2 regions of the Pseudomonas sp. SMV7 genome follow, and region 1 is predicted to be linked to the other one. Evidence: riboswitches for the same ligand, from Rfam matches in the RefSeq annotation. Region 1 holds a riboswitch; the other holds the start of a gene.

Evidence for each region. Region 1 has a riboswitch for cobalamin ahead of cobW (cobalamin biosynthesis protein CobW). Riboswitches for the same ligand answer to the same signal wherever they lie in the genome.
Region 2: linked by a shared signal. The riboswitch ahead of ACLEJP_RS02815 (CbtB domain-containing protein) and the one ahead of cobW (cobalamin biosynthesis protein CobW) in region 1 are both predicted to bind cobalamin.

Annotation. Positions count from the first base shown of each region.
Region 1 is NZ_JBKGGT010000001.1:454,008-461,285, reverse strand. It holds gene cobN (cobaltochelatase subunit CobN) at 1-1,976, opposite strand, end outside; gene cobW (cobalamin biosynthesis protein CobW) at 1,981-3,048, opposite strand; cobalamin riboswitch at 3,149-3,361, opposite strand; gene ACLEJP_RS02325 (branched-chain amino acid aminotransferase) at 3,567-4,586, shown strand; gene ACLEJP_RS02320 (multidrug/biocide efflux PACE transporter) at 4,667-5,122, opposite strand; gene ACLEJP_RS02315 (LysR family transcriptional regulator) at 5,216-6,112, shown strand; partial or broken gene ACLEJP_RS02310 (T6SS effector BTH_I2691 family protein) at 6,217-7,278, shown strand, end outside.
Region 2 is NZ_JBKGGT010000001.1:570,193-577,470, reverse strand. It holds gene ACLEJP_RS02830 (alpha/beta fold hydrolase) at 1-855, opposite strand, end outside; gene ACLEJP_RS02825 (LysE family translocator) at 877-1,506, opposite strand; gene ACLEJP_RS02820 (N-acetyltransferase family protein) at 1,631-2,110, shown strand; cobalamin riboswitch at 2,153-2,374, shown strand; gene ACLEJP_RS02815 (CbtB domain-containing protein) at 2,467-2,655, shown strand; gene ACLEJP_RS02810 (CbtA family protein) at 2,665-3,351, shown strand; gene ACLEJP_RS02805 (cobalamin biosynthesis protein) at 3,351-3,737, shown strand; gene cobM (precorrin-4 C(11)-methyltransferase) at 3,770-4,522, shown strand; gene ACLEJP_RS02795 (DUF1272 domain-containing protein) at 4,588-4,839, shown strand; gene ACLEJP_RS02790 (response regulator) at 5,049-5,663, shown strand; gene ACLEJP_RS02785 (transporter substrate-binding domain-containing protein) at 5,677-7,278, shown strand, end outside.

The DNA.
Region 1 (7,278 bases):
CGGTCGATGTGGTTGGCCTTGACCAGTTCGAGGATGTCACGCTGCAGTTCGCGCGCGCGCCTTGGGTCGAGCAGTTGCGCTTCATAGAATTCATCGGCCAGTTGCTCCAGATGGCGCAACGGGCCGTAGGTTTCGGCACGCGTCAACGGCGGCATCAGGTGGTCGATGATCACCGCCTGGGTACGCCGTTTGGCCTGGGCACCCTCGCCCGGGTCATTGACGATGAACGGGTAGATGTTCGGCAGCGGGCCGAGCAATGCGTCCGGCCAGCACTGTGCCGACAAGCCGACGCCCTTGCCAGGCAGCCATTCGAGGTTGCCGTGCTTGCCGACGTGGATCACCGCGTCGGCGGCAAAGGCGTGGCGCAGCCAGAAGTGAAACGCCAGGTAGCCATGCGGCGGTACCAGGTCGGGGTCGTGGTAGACCGCGCTGGGGTCCACCTGGTAGCCGCGTGCAGGCTGGATGCCGACGAAGGTCAGGCCGAAGCGCAGGCCGGCGACCATCAACCGGCCACTGCGGTACATCGGGTCCTGCTGCGGCGCCCCCCAGCGTTCCAGCACTGCCTGGCGGTTGGCTTCGGGCAGGCGGTCGAAGGCCGCCTGGTAGTCGGCCAGGCCCAGGCTCTGCGCGCAGGGGCGCAGGTCCAGCTGGTCGAGGTCATTGGTCACGCCGCCCAGCAACTGCTGGATCAGCTGCGTGCCGCTGCCCGGCAACTCCGCCACAGGGTAGCCCTCGGCCCGCAGCGCCTTGAGGATGTTCAACGCAGCCGCTGGCGTATCCAGGCCGACGCCGTTGCCAATGCGGCCATCCCGGGTCGGGTAGTTGGCCAGCACCAGGGCCACGCGCTTCTGGGCATTCGGCAGGCGCGCCAGCTCGACCCAGCGGCGGGCCAGTTCGGCGACGAAATCCATGCGTTCGGGGTGGGCACGGTAGCAGACCACATCGGACTGGCTGCGCTCGCTGCGCCAGGCCATGTCCTTGAAACTGACCGGGCGGGTGATGATGCGCCCGTCCAGTTCCGGCAAGGCAATGTGCATGGCCAGGTCGCGCGCACCCAGGCCCTGCTCGCTGGCTTCCCAGCCGGGCTGGTTATCCTGGGCGCAAATGGCCTGGAGTACCGGGATGTCGCGGCGGAACGGGCGCAAGTTGGGCCGCTCGGGACTGGACAGGGCAAAGCCGGTGGTATTGACCAGTACCTCGGCGCCAACCTCGTCCAGCCAGGCTTCGACCTGTTCCAGGCAAGCGCTTTCCTTGAGGCTGGCCACGGCGATCGGCAGCGGGTTGAGCCCGGCGGCCTGCAGCCGCTGGCAGAACACGTCGATGAACGCGGTATTGGCCGCCTGCAGGTGCGAGCGGTAGAACAGCAGCGGTGCCACCGGCTGCTCGGGGTGCCACTGCGGGTACCAGTCCTGCAACGTGGCACTGCCCCGGGCCGGGTGATACACCGCGGTGCGTGGCAACGGCTGCGGCTCGTCCCAGGCATAATCGCGGCCCAGCCACTGGCTGGCCAGGCAGTTGAACAGGTTGATGGCGTTGGCCTTGCCGCCCTGGCGCAGGTAATGCCAGAGGCGCTCGGCCTGCTCGTCGCTGACGCTGCCCAGGCGGGTCAGCTCCGGGTCCGGGCGATCATCGCCCGGCACCAGGATCAGCTGCACGCCCCGCGCGGCCAGTTCGACCAGTTGCTCGACGCCATAGCGCCAGTAGCCCACGCCACCGTGCAGCGACACCAGGATGAGCTTGGCATGGCGCAGCACCTGGTCGACGTACAAGTCGACCGAGGCATGGTTCTGCACCTGCATCGGGTTGGCCAGGCGCAGGCTGGGGAAATCCTCGGGCAACAGCTCGGCGGTATCGGCGAGCAATGCCAGGTGCGAATCGCCGCTGCAGAGGATCACCAGCTCGGCGGGGGTCTGGCCAAGGTCGGCAATGCTGTCATCCGGCACGAAGCCGCCGGGCTGGGTCCGCAGCAGGTGCATGGGGTCAGGCGCCCAGGGCCTGGCGCAGGCGCGCTTCCAGACGGGCGGCGTCAAGGTCCTGGCCGATCAGCACCAGGCGGGTGATGCGTGGCTCGTCGGCACGCCAGGCGCGGTCGAAGTGCTTGTCGAAACGGGTACCCACGCCTTGCACGAGCAAGCGCATCGGCTTGCCCGGGATGGCGGCGAAGCCTTTGGCACGGAGGATGCCGAAGTCACCCACCAGTTGGGTCAGGGCATCGAGCAGCAGGCTTTCGTCGGCCTCTGGCAAGTCGATCGAGATCGAATCGAAGGCGTCGTGGTCATGCTCGTCATGGTCATCGCCGTCATGGTGCGCGTCGTGGTGGGTACGGCGGCCATCGATGTGTGCCTCGGCTTCGGCGCCCACGCCCAACAGCACGTCCAGTGGCAACTGGCCGCTGCTGGCCTCGATCACCTTGACCGCTGCAGGCAGCTCTTCGGCCACTTCGGCCCGGACCTTGGCCAGGCCCGCAGCGTCGATCAGGTCGGCCTTGTTCAGTACCACCAGGTCGGCGCTGGCCAGCTGGTCGGCGAACAGTTCGTGCAGCGGCGACTCGTGGTCGAGGTTGGGGTCGAGCTTGCGCTGGGCATCGACCTGCTCCGGGTAGGCGGCAAAGGTGCCGGCGGCCACCGCCGGGCTGTCGACCACGGTAATCACCGCATCGACGGTGCAGGCATTGCGGATTTCCGGCCACTGGAACGCTTGCACCAGTGGCTTGGGCAGGGCCAGGCCGCTGGTTTCGATGAGGATGTGGTCGAGGTCGCCACGGCGTGCCACCAGCTCGCGCATGACTGGGAAGAACTCTTCCTGCACGGTGCAGCACAGGCAGCCGTTGGCCAGTTCGTAGACCCGGCCGCTGGCTTCCTCCTCGGTGCAACCGATGCTGCATTGCTTGAGGATTTCACCGTCGATGCCCAGCTCGCCGAACTCGTTGACGATCACCGCGATGCGGCGGCCCTGGGCATTGTCGAGCATGTGGCGCAGCAAGGTGGTCTTGCCCGAGCCGAGGAAGCCGGTGACGATGGTGACGGGAAGCTTGGCCAGTGTTTTCATGTCGCATTGCCCTTGGCAGATTGGCGCGGGCATGCAGGACGACAGCCCCAGGCCAGGCCGGCCGGGCGTGTTCGCCACCGGATCACCCCGCCCGGTTGAAAGTCGAAAACGTGACGAGGCAGGTCTCCTGGCTCGCACCACTCCAGTTGCACGCCGCTGCGGCAGGCTGGCAGGACGACGCCTTCCCGCGCGCTGGCGCAGTGGCTGTGTCGATCCGTTGTCGGTGCTTACAGTTGCGGGGGCAGCCGCGGCTTGTACCGCGTTCCCGTCTTAGCTTCGGCCAGGCCGAAGAACCTCGAAGTGGCAAGGCTACGCAGTGCTTGTCGGGTGGTCAACCATTGCCGCCGGGGCTTGCCTCGATATGTTCAGCGCTCGGTCCCCCAGGCGCTGAATGACCTTCGCCAGCAGGGAGTTTCGTGACTGGCCGTTCCCGATCTGCCGCGGATGTATTATGGTGGCGTGGTGCGCATATAACAGCAGCCCGATCGATTGGGCACTTGCAAGACAATGAGGGTGTCATGAGCAACGAAAGCATTAACTGGGACAAGCTGGGTTTCGACTACATCAAGACCGACAAACGCTACCTGTCCGTATGGCGCAATGGCGAGTGGGACAAAGGCACCCTGACTGAAGACAACGTGCTGCACATCAGTGAAGGCTCCACGGCCCTGCACTACGGCCAGCAATGCTTCGAAGGCCTCAAGGCCTACCGCTGCAAGGACGGTTCGATCAACCTGTTCCGCCCGGACCAGAACGCCGCGCGCATGCAACGCAGCTGCGCCCGCCTGCTGATGCCGCAGGTGCCGACCGATGTGTTCATCGAGGCGTGCAAGCAAGTGGTCAAGGCCAACGAGAAGTTCGTCCCGCCACACGGCAAAGGCGCCCTCTACCTGCGCCCGTTCGTGATCGGCACCGGTGACAACATTGGCGTGCGCACCGCCCCCGAGTTCATCTTCTCGATCTTCGCCATCCCGGTTGGCTCGTACTTCAAGGGTGGCATGAAGCCGCACAACTTCCAGATTTCCAGCTTTGACCGCGCGGCCCCGCAAGGCACTGGCGCGGCCAAGGTCGGTGGCAACTACGCCGCCAGCCTGCAGCCGGGCGCTGAAGCGAAGAAGGCCAACTTTGCCGACGCGATCTACCTCGACCCGCTGACCCACACCAAGATCGAGGAAGTCGGTTCGGCCAACTTCTTCGGCATCACCGCCAACAACGAGTTCGTCACCCCGAAATCGGCCTCGGTGTTGCCGGGCATCACCCGCCTGTCGCTGATGGAACTGGCGCAATCGCGCCTGGGCCTGACCGTGATCGAAGGCGATGTCGAAATCAACAAGCTGGACCGTTTCGTCGAAGCGGGCGCCTGCGGTACTGCTGCGGTGATTACCCCGATCGGCGGCATCGAGTACAACGGCAAGCTGCACGTGTTCCATGACCTGGAAAAGGTCGGCCCGGTTACCCAGAAGCTCTACAACGAGCTGACCGGTATCCAGAGCGGTGATATCGAAGCACCGGCAGGCTGGATCGTCAAAGTCGCCTGAGGCGCCTTGGTGGAATGAAACGGGGCATGCCAGCGATGGCATGCCCCGTTTTTACTTGCATCCATGGAACGTGCGCGCTGCTACAGGGCTCGTGTCGGGCTGCTGACTTGTTCAGCACGGCGCTGCAGAAACAGGTGCCGCGCCTTGTCGAACACCCAGTTGTACAGCACGGTGTAAGGCAGGATGATCACGAAGAAGCCCAGCTCCACCATGAACGCCTGCACCAGGGAAATATCCAGCATCCACGCCGCCAGCGGCAGGCACCAGACCACCAGCCCCGCCTCGAAACCCAGGCCGTGCGCAAACCGTGCGCGGGCCGTCCAGTGGATTCGCTCAAGCCGTACATGGCGATCGACCAGCGCGTTGTAGACCATGTTCCACAGCATCGCGACCAGCGACAGCATCACCGCCAGCAGCCCGGTCGTTGCCAGCGACTTGCCCATGATCCAGGACAACAGCGGCGCACACAGCAGCACGGCGAACACTTCGTAACCAACGGCATGAACCAGGCGTTCAATGAAGGAAACGTTTTTCATGGCAAAGCCCATCATATTGCTTGAGTCGTGCTTCCCATTTTCTTTGTTAAAACTGATACTCGCGACATAGCTACCATCGGTTTTATCAATACCATGCGCTACTCACCCGAAGCTCTACTCGCCTTTGTCGAAGCCGCATCGCTGGGTTCGTTCTCCGCGGCAGCGCGCAAGCTGCGTAAAAGCCAGTCCACCATCAGCATCGCCATCGCCAATTTCGAGGCCGATATCGGCTGCCCATTGTTCGACCGCAGCGGTCGCCATCCCACCTTGAACCAGGCGGGCCGGCAAGTGTTGAGCCACGTCGAGGCGATTCTCGATGCCAGTGCCCAGCTGGATGCCTTGGCGGTACGGCTGGCGGAAAATGTCGAGGCGCTGGTGTCCGTGGTGATGTCGGACAGTTACAGCGTCACCTTCCAGGGCGCGTTGATGGCCCGCTTTGCCGAGCGATATCCGCATACCGAGCTGCGCTGCGGGCCGTCAGAAGATGCCGATGTGATCGAGCTGATCCAGCAAGGCCTGGCGCAGGTCGGCATTCTGGCCGCGCAACCTGGATACCCCGCCGACGTGGCCGTGGCCCGCTTGCCGGAACAGGCGGAGTTCGGCGTGTACGTGGCCAGCGACCACCCGCTGGCGAACCGGGCCGCGTTGCAGATGCGGCATCTCGAAAGCACACGGCAGCTGTACATCAAGACCTATGCCCCCAGCCCGCACCAGGGCCGCGGCCAGGCCTGGTCGGCGCCGGACTACCTCACCCTGCTGGAGTTCGCCGTGCGCGGGTTTGGCTGGGCAGAACTACCCAGGGCGCTGGTGGCGCGGTTTGGCGAAGGCTTGATGGAGCTGCAGGTAGCCGGTTACCCACGGCGTGTCGCCATGGATGTGGTCTGGTCAGGCCGCCAGGCGCTGGGGCCTGCGGGGCAGTGGCTGGTGCGGCAGATGCTGGGGCAGCAGGCTGATCTCGCCGGCACGCAGCCAGCCCGCACCGGACACTAAACCGAAAGGTCCTACAACGTTTTAGGAAGCCCGTTGCTCCCCCGCGAAGTCGTTCCTCGCTAGTGTTCTGACCGTTGCGTCAATCACTGGAAAAGGAACTCCTCATGAGCATCAGCAAAGCCATCCACATCGCCATGCAGGAAGAGATTCCCAACACCTATGGCCACTGCAAGGCCTGCGGACGGCTCGGCCTGCCGATCCTGCTGCTGCGCGAAGCCTACGCCCCGCGCCCGGATACCGACCGCCCCTATCGCCTGGCGGACGACAGCGAGATCACTTTCCACCCGATGCACACCGACCAGTTGCGCCTGCTGCGCCAGGGTTACGTCTACGTGCTGCTCGACCAGGAAATCTGGCAAGCCTACGAGGTTGCGGCAGCCGGGACCCTGCAGCGTTTCCCGGTGTCGCAGATGCCCCTGGCGCCACCCAGGCCATTGCCCAAGTGGTGCGCCACCGAGGGCCATGACGTCATCGCCTCGTTCATCAACATCGATACCCTGCGCTACCGCAAAGCCTGGATCGCCTTCGCCAACGCCCCCTGGCCGCGGGCGGTCCTCGACCGCTACCGGCAAGGCATCGCCAGCGGCGACCCGGGCACCCTCGCCCGCTTTGTCGAGGTGGACCTGGACACCGCGCGCAACGACCCTGCCAGCCTCGGCATCGCCATGACCGACAGCTTCCGCTTCGGCCTGGAGAAGGTGCTGGAGTTCTCGACGTTCTCCTCCGCCAGGTATGCCAGCGTGCATGGCTTCTACAGCCGCCTGGGGCGCTGGCATGAAACCCGCGTCCAGGTGCGCAACGCCATCCAGCGCGAGCAACTGCCCAACGGCATCCTGGCGCTGACAGTGCCCGACCCGGTCGGCATGGTGATGGAGCTGAATGCGCAGCGCACGGGCTGGGTCCAGTCCATGCAGGCGTGGCGCGCGCAGCCGCAGCGGCACTTCGAGTACTTCACCTCGCAGGCGCTGCTGGGCATCCGCGAGCTGCACGCCGCCACCGCCGCCGCGCAGGGTACCGAAGATGCACAGCGCGAGGCGCGAGAGGTCGAGCAATGGAACCACAGCGCGCTGGCCGGCAAGGCGCCTCTGCCGTCGGTGGACATCGAGGCAAGGAGCGAACGCAACATCGCGCGCAAACAGCAGGAAGCCCGCGAGCGCCTGGAGGAG
Region 2 (7,278 bases), 120 kb from region 1:
CTGCACGGCATCGGCACAAGCCTCGGGATGTTCCTGCATGAAGCAGTGCCCACCGGCAACCTGCCTGCTGGTCACCCGAGCATTGAGCGCTGCCAGGCGGTTGACCGAATGGGGCACGAAGGGGTACGTATGCTCACCATACAAGACCTGTGTGGGTGTACAGATCGCCGCCAGGCTGGCCCAGAGACGCCGGGGGAACGAGCTGAATATTTCCACTTCGCGGCTGGGCCGGCACTTGAGTACCACCGCCTCGCCGCAATCACCAATGGCATGCTCGACATACGCTTGCAGCGCTGCATCAGTCCACCCCTTGAAGATGCCGCGGCCCTGCAGCGAAGCCAGCGCTGTCTCTCGATCGGGCCAGTGGCTGCGGCGGCTGGCAGCCTTGCGTGCAAGGCCGTGGCGCCGGTGCAGGCCAAGCAATGCAGCCGCGCCCATTACCCCGAGCATGCGCCGGCTGAACAACACCGGATCAAGCAGCACGGCACGGCTGAACAGGTGCGGTTCACTGGCCAGGATCAAGCCGGTGAGCACGCCCCCGAAGCTGTGCCCCACGGCAAACCGCGGTACCTCGCCATACTCGCCGCGCCCGGCGCTGAAGGCTTCCAGCGCCAACGCGGCGGTACGATTCCAGCCGCGAAATGCCCCACCATGGTCGCTGTCGCCATGGCCCTGGACATCGCTGAGCCACAGGTCGAAATGTTCACCCAGACGCATCAGCAAGGGCTGGTAGGTCAGGCAGCAAAAGCCGTTGCCGTGCAAGAAATGCAGCAGCGGCCGGCCACTGGCCGGGGTTCGCCAGCCACGCAGGGTGAAGCCTTCAGCGCATTCGTGTGACCAGGGAATCAACTGCATCGGTTTGGCGTGCTCGCAGGCTCAGGAAAACGCCGATTCTACAAACAGCAGCGGGTACAGTGAAATCACCAGCAGCAAGGCCATCAGGACATTGAACAGCATCAGCCAGCGCGGGTTCTGCAACAGGTTGCGCAGGGCGCTGCCGAACATCACCCACACGCCGACGCTGGGCAGGTTGACCAGGGCGAACAGGGCGGCAATCACGATCACGTTGGCCACATAGCCCTGCGCCGGCGTGTAGGTGGTAATGGCTCCCACTGCCATCACCCAGGCCTTGGGGTTGACCCACTGGAACGCCGCAGCTCCCCAGAAGCCCAGCGGTTTGCGGGCGGCGGACGAGGCCGTGCCGACCGGCCCGGAGGTGGCGATCTTCCAGGCCAGGTACAGCAGGTAGGCTGCGCCGCTGTAGCGCAGTACCGTGTACAGCGCCGGCCAGGCCTTGAACACCTCGCCCAGGCCCAGGCCTACGGCCAGCACCATCACCATGAAACCGACGCTGATGCCCATGGCATGGGGAATCGAGCGGCGCACACCGAAGTTCACCCCCGAGGCCAGCAGCATGGTGTTGTTGGGCCCCGGGGTGATCGAGGACACGAAGGCGAACAGCACAAAGGCGGTCAGCAGGTCGGCAGAGGCAAGCATGGCGGGCATTCCATTTTCTTCATGGGTGCTGTCACACTAACGGAGTCGCCTTGCCGGCGACTGGTACAGTTTTAGAAAAATACGTAGATACACATTACTGTACCGACCAAAAGCGCCCAAGGAAGCCTTCGCCATGACCGTCACCATTCGCCCTGCCGTCCCCACTGATGCCGCGCAGATCCTGGCCTTCATCACCGAGCTGGCCGAGTATGAACGCGCCCGTCACGAGGTGGTCGCCAGTATTGCCGATATCGAGCACAGCCTGTTCGGCGCGGGCAGCACAGTGCACAGCCTGATCTGCGAGCGTGACGGCCGGGCCATCGGTTTTGCCGTGTATTTCTACAGTTACTCGACCTGGCTCGGGCGCAACGGCATCTACCTCGAAGACCTGTACGTGACCCCGGAGCAGCGCGGCGACGGCGCCGGCCGGCAATTGCTGCGGCACATTGCCCGCGAAGCGGTGGCCAACCAGTGCGGACGGCTCGAATGGAGCGTGCTGGACTGGAACGAGCCGGCGATAGGCTTCTACCAGTCGCTGGGGGCCGAAGCACAGGACGAGTGGGTGCGCTACCGGCTGGACGGCGACAAGCTGGCCGCATTCGCGCGCGGTTGAACCAGCCCTTTGCACATTGACGCCACGCTCAACCCATGCTCTTCTTACACCTCGCGTTCAGGTGCCCCCCTTGGGGTGAAACGGGAAACCGGTGCGTCACAGGCCCTCGAGCAGGGCCGGACAAAGCCGGTGCTGCCCCCGCAACGGTAAGCGAGCGAAGCGTCAATACCACTGTGCCCGTAGGCGAGCATGGGAAGGTGATGCTTTCCAGGAGCCCGGCTCCTCCTCGCAAGCCCGGAGACCGGCCTGGCGTTCATGAACACCCCGCGGTGGGCGGGCGCTGTTGCATCCCCCTGGGCAGTCACGCCCGGGGCTGCCGCGCTTGCCCGTTGCCCCAAAAAGCAGAGGAACGCGTCATGCCCGTCACCAGTGCCAAACCACACAGCATTACCACCCCGGTCACCCTCAGCCAGCGTGTCGTCATCGCCGTCGGCGCCAGCCTGTTGGGCCTGTGCCTGGTGTACTTCGCCGGCTTTTCCCACATCGAGGCCGTGCACAACGCGGCCCACGACACCCGCCACAGCGCCGCCTTCCCCTGCCACTGAGTACGCCTGATGATCATGCGCATTGCCCGCACGGCGGGTTTCAGCGGGCTGCTTGCGGCCTTGTTGCTGACCCTGTTGCAAAGCTTCTGGGTCGCCCCGCTGATTCTCGAGGCGGAAACCTACGAGTCGGCGGTACCAGCGGCTCACCACGAGCATGGCAGCGAGGTGCCAGCCCATGAGCACGACGCCGAAGCCTGGTCACCGCAAGACGGCTGGCAACGGGTACTGTCGACCACCGGCGGCAACCTGGTGGTCGCGGTCGGCTTCGCCCTGATCCTCGCCGCCCTGTACAGCCTGCGCGAACCGCGGCGTATCGGCAGCGGTGCACTGTGGGGCCTGGCCGGCTTCGCCGTGTTCTGCCTGGCCCCTACCCTGGGCCTGCCGCCGGAACTGCCAGGTACCGCTGCCGCCGACCTGGGGCAACGTCAGGCCTGGTGGGTCGGCACGGCGAGCGCTACCGCCGCGGGCCTGGCCTTGCTGGTGTTCGCCCGCCACTGGCTGCTGAAAGTGCTGGGCACCGCGCTGCTGGTGATCCCGCATGTGCTTGGCGCGCCACAACCCGAGGTCCATGCAAGCCTTGCCCCCGAAGCACTGGCAAACCAGTTCAAGCTGGCCTCCTGGCTGACCAATGCCGCCTTCTGGCTGGCCCTGGGCATGCTCAGCGCCTGGCTGTTCCGCCGCACCCGCCAGGCCTGATGCAGGCTTTTTTCGCCGGCTTCGGCTGCCGCCGGGGTTGCCCGGCGGATGCCCTGGAAGCACTGCTGCGCCAGGCTTTGAACAACCAGGGCCTGGCGCTTGCCGACCTGCATGGCATCGCCAGTGTCAGCCTCAAGGCCGACGAGCCCGGCCTGCACCAGCTGGCCGAACGCCTTGCGGTGCCGCTGGTGCTGTACCCTACCCTGCAACTGCAAGCCTACGAGGCGCTGCTCAGCCACCGCTCTGCTGCCGCCCATGCCCACAGCGGCTGCTGGGGGGTCGCAGAAAGCGCAGCGTTGGCCCTGGCCAGCGAGCGCCTGGGCACCGCCAGGTTGCTGCTGACCCGCCAGGTCCTGGGGCCGGCCACCCTCGCCCTGGCCGGTTGAACGTTCCACCGCAACTTCCTGCAAGGACTATCATGACGGTCTATTTTATCGGCGCCGGGCCCGGCGACCCGGAACTGATCACGATCAAGGGGCAACGGCTGATCCGCCAGTGCCAGGTGATCATCTATGCCGGCTCGCTGGTGCCTGCTGCGGTGCTCGAAGGCCACCAGGCCGAAACCGTGATCAACAGCGCCGAACTGCACCTGGAACAGATCATCGCGGCCATGCGCAATGCGCACGAGCAAGGCCATGACGTCGCCCGGGTACACAGTGGCGACCCCAGCCTGTACGGTGCCATCGGCGAGCAGATCCGCCACCTGCAGGCACTGGGCATCGACTACCAGATCGTTCCCGGCGTCACTGCCACAGCGGCCAGCGCCGCCCTGCTCGGCTGCGAACTGACCCTGCCGCAAGTCGCGCAAACGGTGATCCTGACCCGCTATGGCGACAGCTCGCCAATGCCGCCTGGCGAGCAACTGGGCGACCTCGCGCGACATGGCAGCACCCTGGCGATTCACCTGGGAGTCAAGCACCTTTCGCGCATTGTCGATGAATTGCTGCCGCACTACGGCGCGCAGTGCCCGGTGGCGGTGGTGCATCGCGCCACCTGGCCAGACCAGGACTGGGTCCGCGGCACCCTGGGCAATATCGTCGAACGCGTGGCAGCAAAAGGCTTTCGGCGCACCGCGCTGATCCTGGTCGGCCATGTGCTGGGCGACACACCCTTTGCCGAGTCGGCCTTGTACCGTGCCGGGCACGCCCACCTTTACCGCCCTGGCGACTGAGCATTGCCAGGCGCGTCGCGGGCGTAGCAGACTCCGTGTTCCCACCTGCGAACAGGAGTCATGCAATGCTGGAGCTACGCCCCAACTGTGAATGCTGCGATACCGACCTGCCGGGTGACAGCAGCGACGCGCTAATCTGCTCGTTCGAATGCACGTTCTGTCGCGCCTGCGCTGAAACCCGTTTCCAGGGCCGTTGCCCGAACTGCTCCGGCCAGCTGGTGGCCCGCCCGGCAAGGGTCGGCCAGGCCCTGGCCAATAACCCCGCCGCTACCCAGCGCGTGAACAAGGCGCATCCCGCCTGCGCCAGCACGGCCTGAAAACCGGCATCGCCGCGTTGCCAGGCCGGTGGCTTCTCCTCCTTTGTAGGACTTTTCAACAACAAGCGCGGGGACTTTCAACACTTCTATACTCGGCATTACCAAATGTTCGGAATGATCGTATCGTGCAGCGCGTCCGATAACCCCATTTGTTGACGTATTCCTGAGTGATCCAGGAAGCGGACCACATCTTCACAGGAGTTTTCCTCATGACAACCGTGCTGATCGTTGACGACCACCCCATCGTCCGGCTGTCGTTGCGCCTACTACTCGAGCGCGAGCGTTTCAACGTCGTCGGCGAGGTCGGCAATGGCAGCGAGGTGGCACAGGTGGCCCGCGAGCTGCGCCCGGATGTAGTCATTCTCGATATCGGCCTGCCTGGCCTGGACGGCATGGAAGTGATCAAGCGCCTGCAATGCCTGGAGCCGGTGCCCAAGATCATGGTGCTGACCGGGCAGGCCACCGACCTGTACGTGCGCCGCTGCCTGGACGCCGGGATCGGTGCGTTCGTCACCAAGGAAGAAGACCACGAAGCCCTGCTGTTTGCCCTCAAGGCCTTGGTCAAGGGCTACTCGACCTTTCCGCAGATGTCGGTCAACAGCAACTCCCTGGAAAGCGAGCCCGTGCGCCTGGCCAGCCTCTCCAACCGGGAAATGGAAGTGCTGCGGCGCCTGGCACGCGGCGAAAACAACAAGAACATCGGCACCTGCATGAACCTCAGCGCCAAGACCATCAGCACCTACCGGGGCCGCATCATGGAGAAGCTCAAGACCGAATCCCTGGTGGAAATGGTCGACCTGGCCAAGCGCAACAGCGTCTACTGAGCGTGCGACTGCCATGAAGCGCCTGCTGGCAAGCGCCCTTCTGGCCATCAGCCTGGTCAGCTCCGGCGCGCTGCTGGCCAACAGCGAACCCCGCCAGTTGCTGGCCCGCTCGGTCAGCGCCGCCGCGCCTCTGGCCCTGTCCAGCGAGGACCGGCAATGGCTGCGGCAACGCCAGCGTCTGGTGCTGGGCAGTTCACGGCCCGACTACCCACCGCTGGAAATCAACGTCAGCCAGCGCGACTATGAGGGCCTCAGCGCCGACTACGCAGGGATCATTGCCGAGCAACTAGGTATCGACATCGAAGTGCGCCGTTTCGACAGCCGTCATGAAGCCATTGCTGCGCTGCGGGACGGCCGGATCGACCTGCTGGGCAGTTCCAATGCGTTCGAGGCGGCCGACGCCAAGCTAAGCCTGAGCGCGCGCTACGCCGATGACCTGCCGGTCATCGTTACCCGCGAGGGGGCGAGCCTGAAGCACACCTCCGATCTCGCCGGCCTGCGCCTGGCCATGGTCGACCATTACCTGCCCGCCGGCAACGTCCGCGCCCTGTACCCCAAGGCGCAACTGAGCCTGTATCGCTCGACCCTCGCCGGGCTGGCCGCCGTCGAGCTGGGTGAGGCCGACGCCTACCTGGGCGATGCCATCAGTACTGATTTCACGATTGGCAAGATTTACCAGGGCACCTTGAAGATCGACCACTTCTGCCCGGTCGCCCCCGGGGCGTTTGCCTTTGCCCTGGCCAATGACAACCCACGCCTGCGCCGGCTGGTCGACGCGGCGCTGGCGCGCATCAGCGATAGCGAACGCCTGAACATCCTGCGCCGCTGGAGCAGCGGTAACACCAGCCTGCTGTTGCAGCGCCATCTCGCCGCACTGACCGATGAAGAAGAGGCCTGGATTGCGGCCAACCCCGACATCAGCGTACTGGTCAACACGTCGCTGGCACCGTTGACGTTCAACGACACCCAGCATCGCCCCAGCGGCATCACCCTCGATCTGCTCAAGCAGATATCGCTGCGCACGGGGTTGCGTTTCAAGCCGGTCGAAAGCCCTTCGGCTCAGACCATGATCGAGCAACTGGTCCGCGGTGACGCGCAGATGATCGGTGCCCTGGGCTATGGCGCAGACCGTTCGAAGCAGCTGCGCTATACCCGCCCCTACCTGGTCAGCCCACGGGTACTGGTGTCGCGCAGCGACACTCCGCCAGCGGTGGTGGCCAGCGCGCTGCGAGACCAGCGTATTGCCCTGATACGCGGCTCTCCGCAACAGGCCCTGTTGCAGCGACGCTACCCGCAGGCCAAGGTGGTCGAAGTGGACACCCCGCTCGGCCTGATGGAGGCCGTGGCCAACGGTAACGCCGACGTCGCCCTGAGCAGCCACATCAATGCTGCCTACTACATCAACCATGTATTCAAGGACCGGTTGCGCATCGCCAGCGTGCTTGATGACGACCCCGCCGTCGCCGCCTTTGCCGTGGCCGCAGACCAGCCTCAACTGCAGGCGATCCTCGACAAGGCGCTGCTGAGTATTCCCCCGGAAGAGCTGGACCAGCTGAGCAACCGCTGGCGCACCAGCACGCTGGTCAGCGACAGCCCCTGGCGCGACTACCGCACC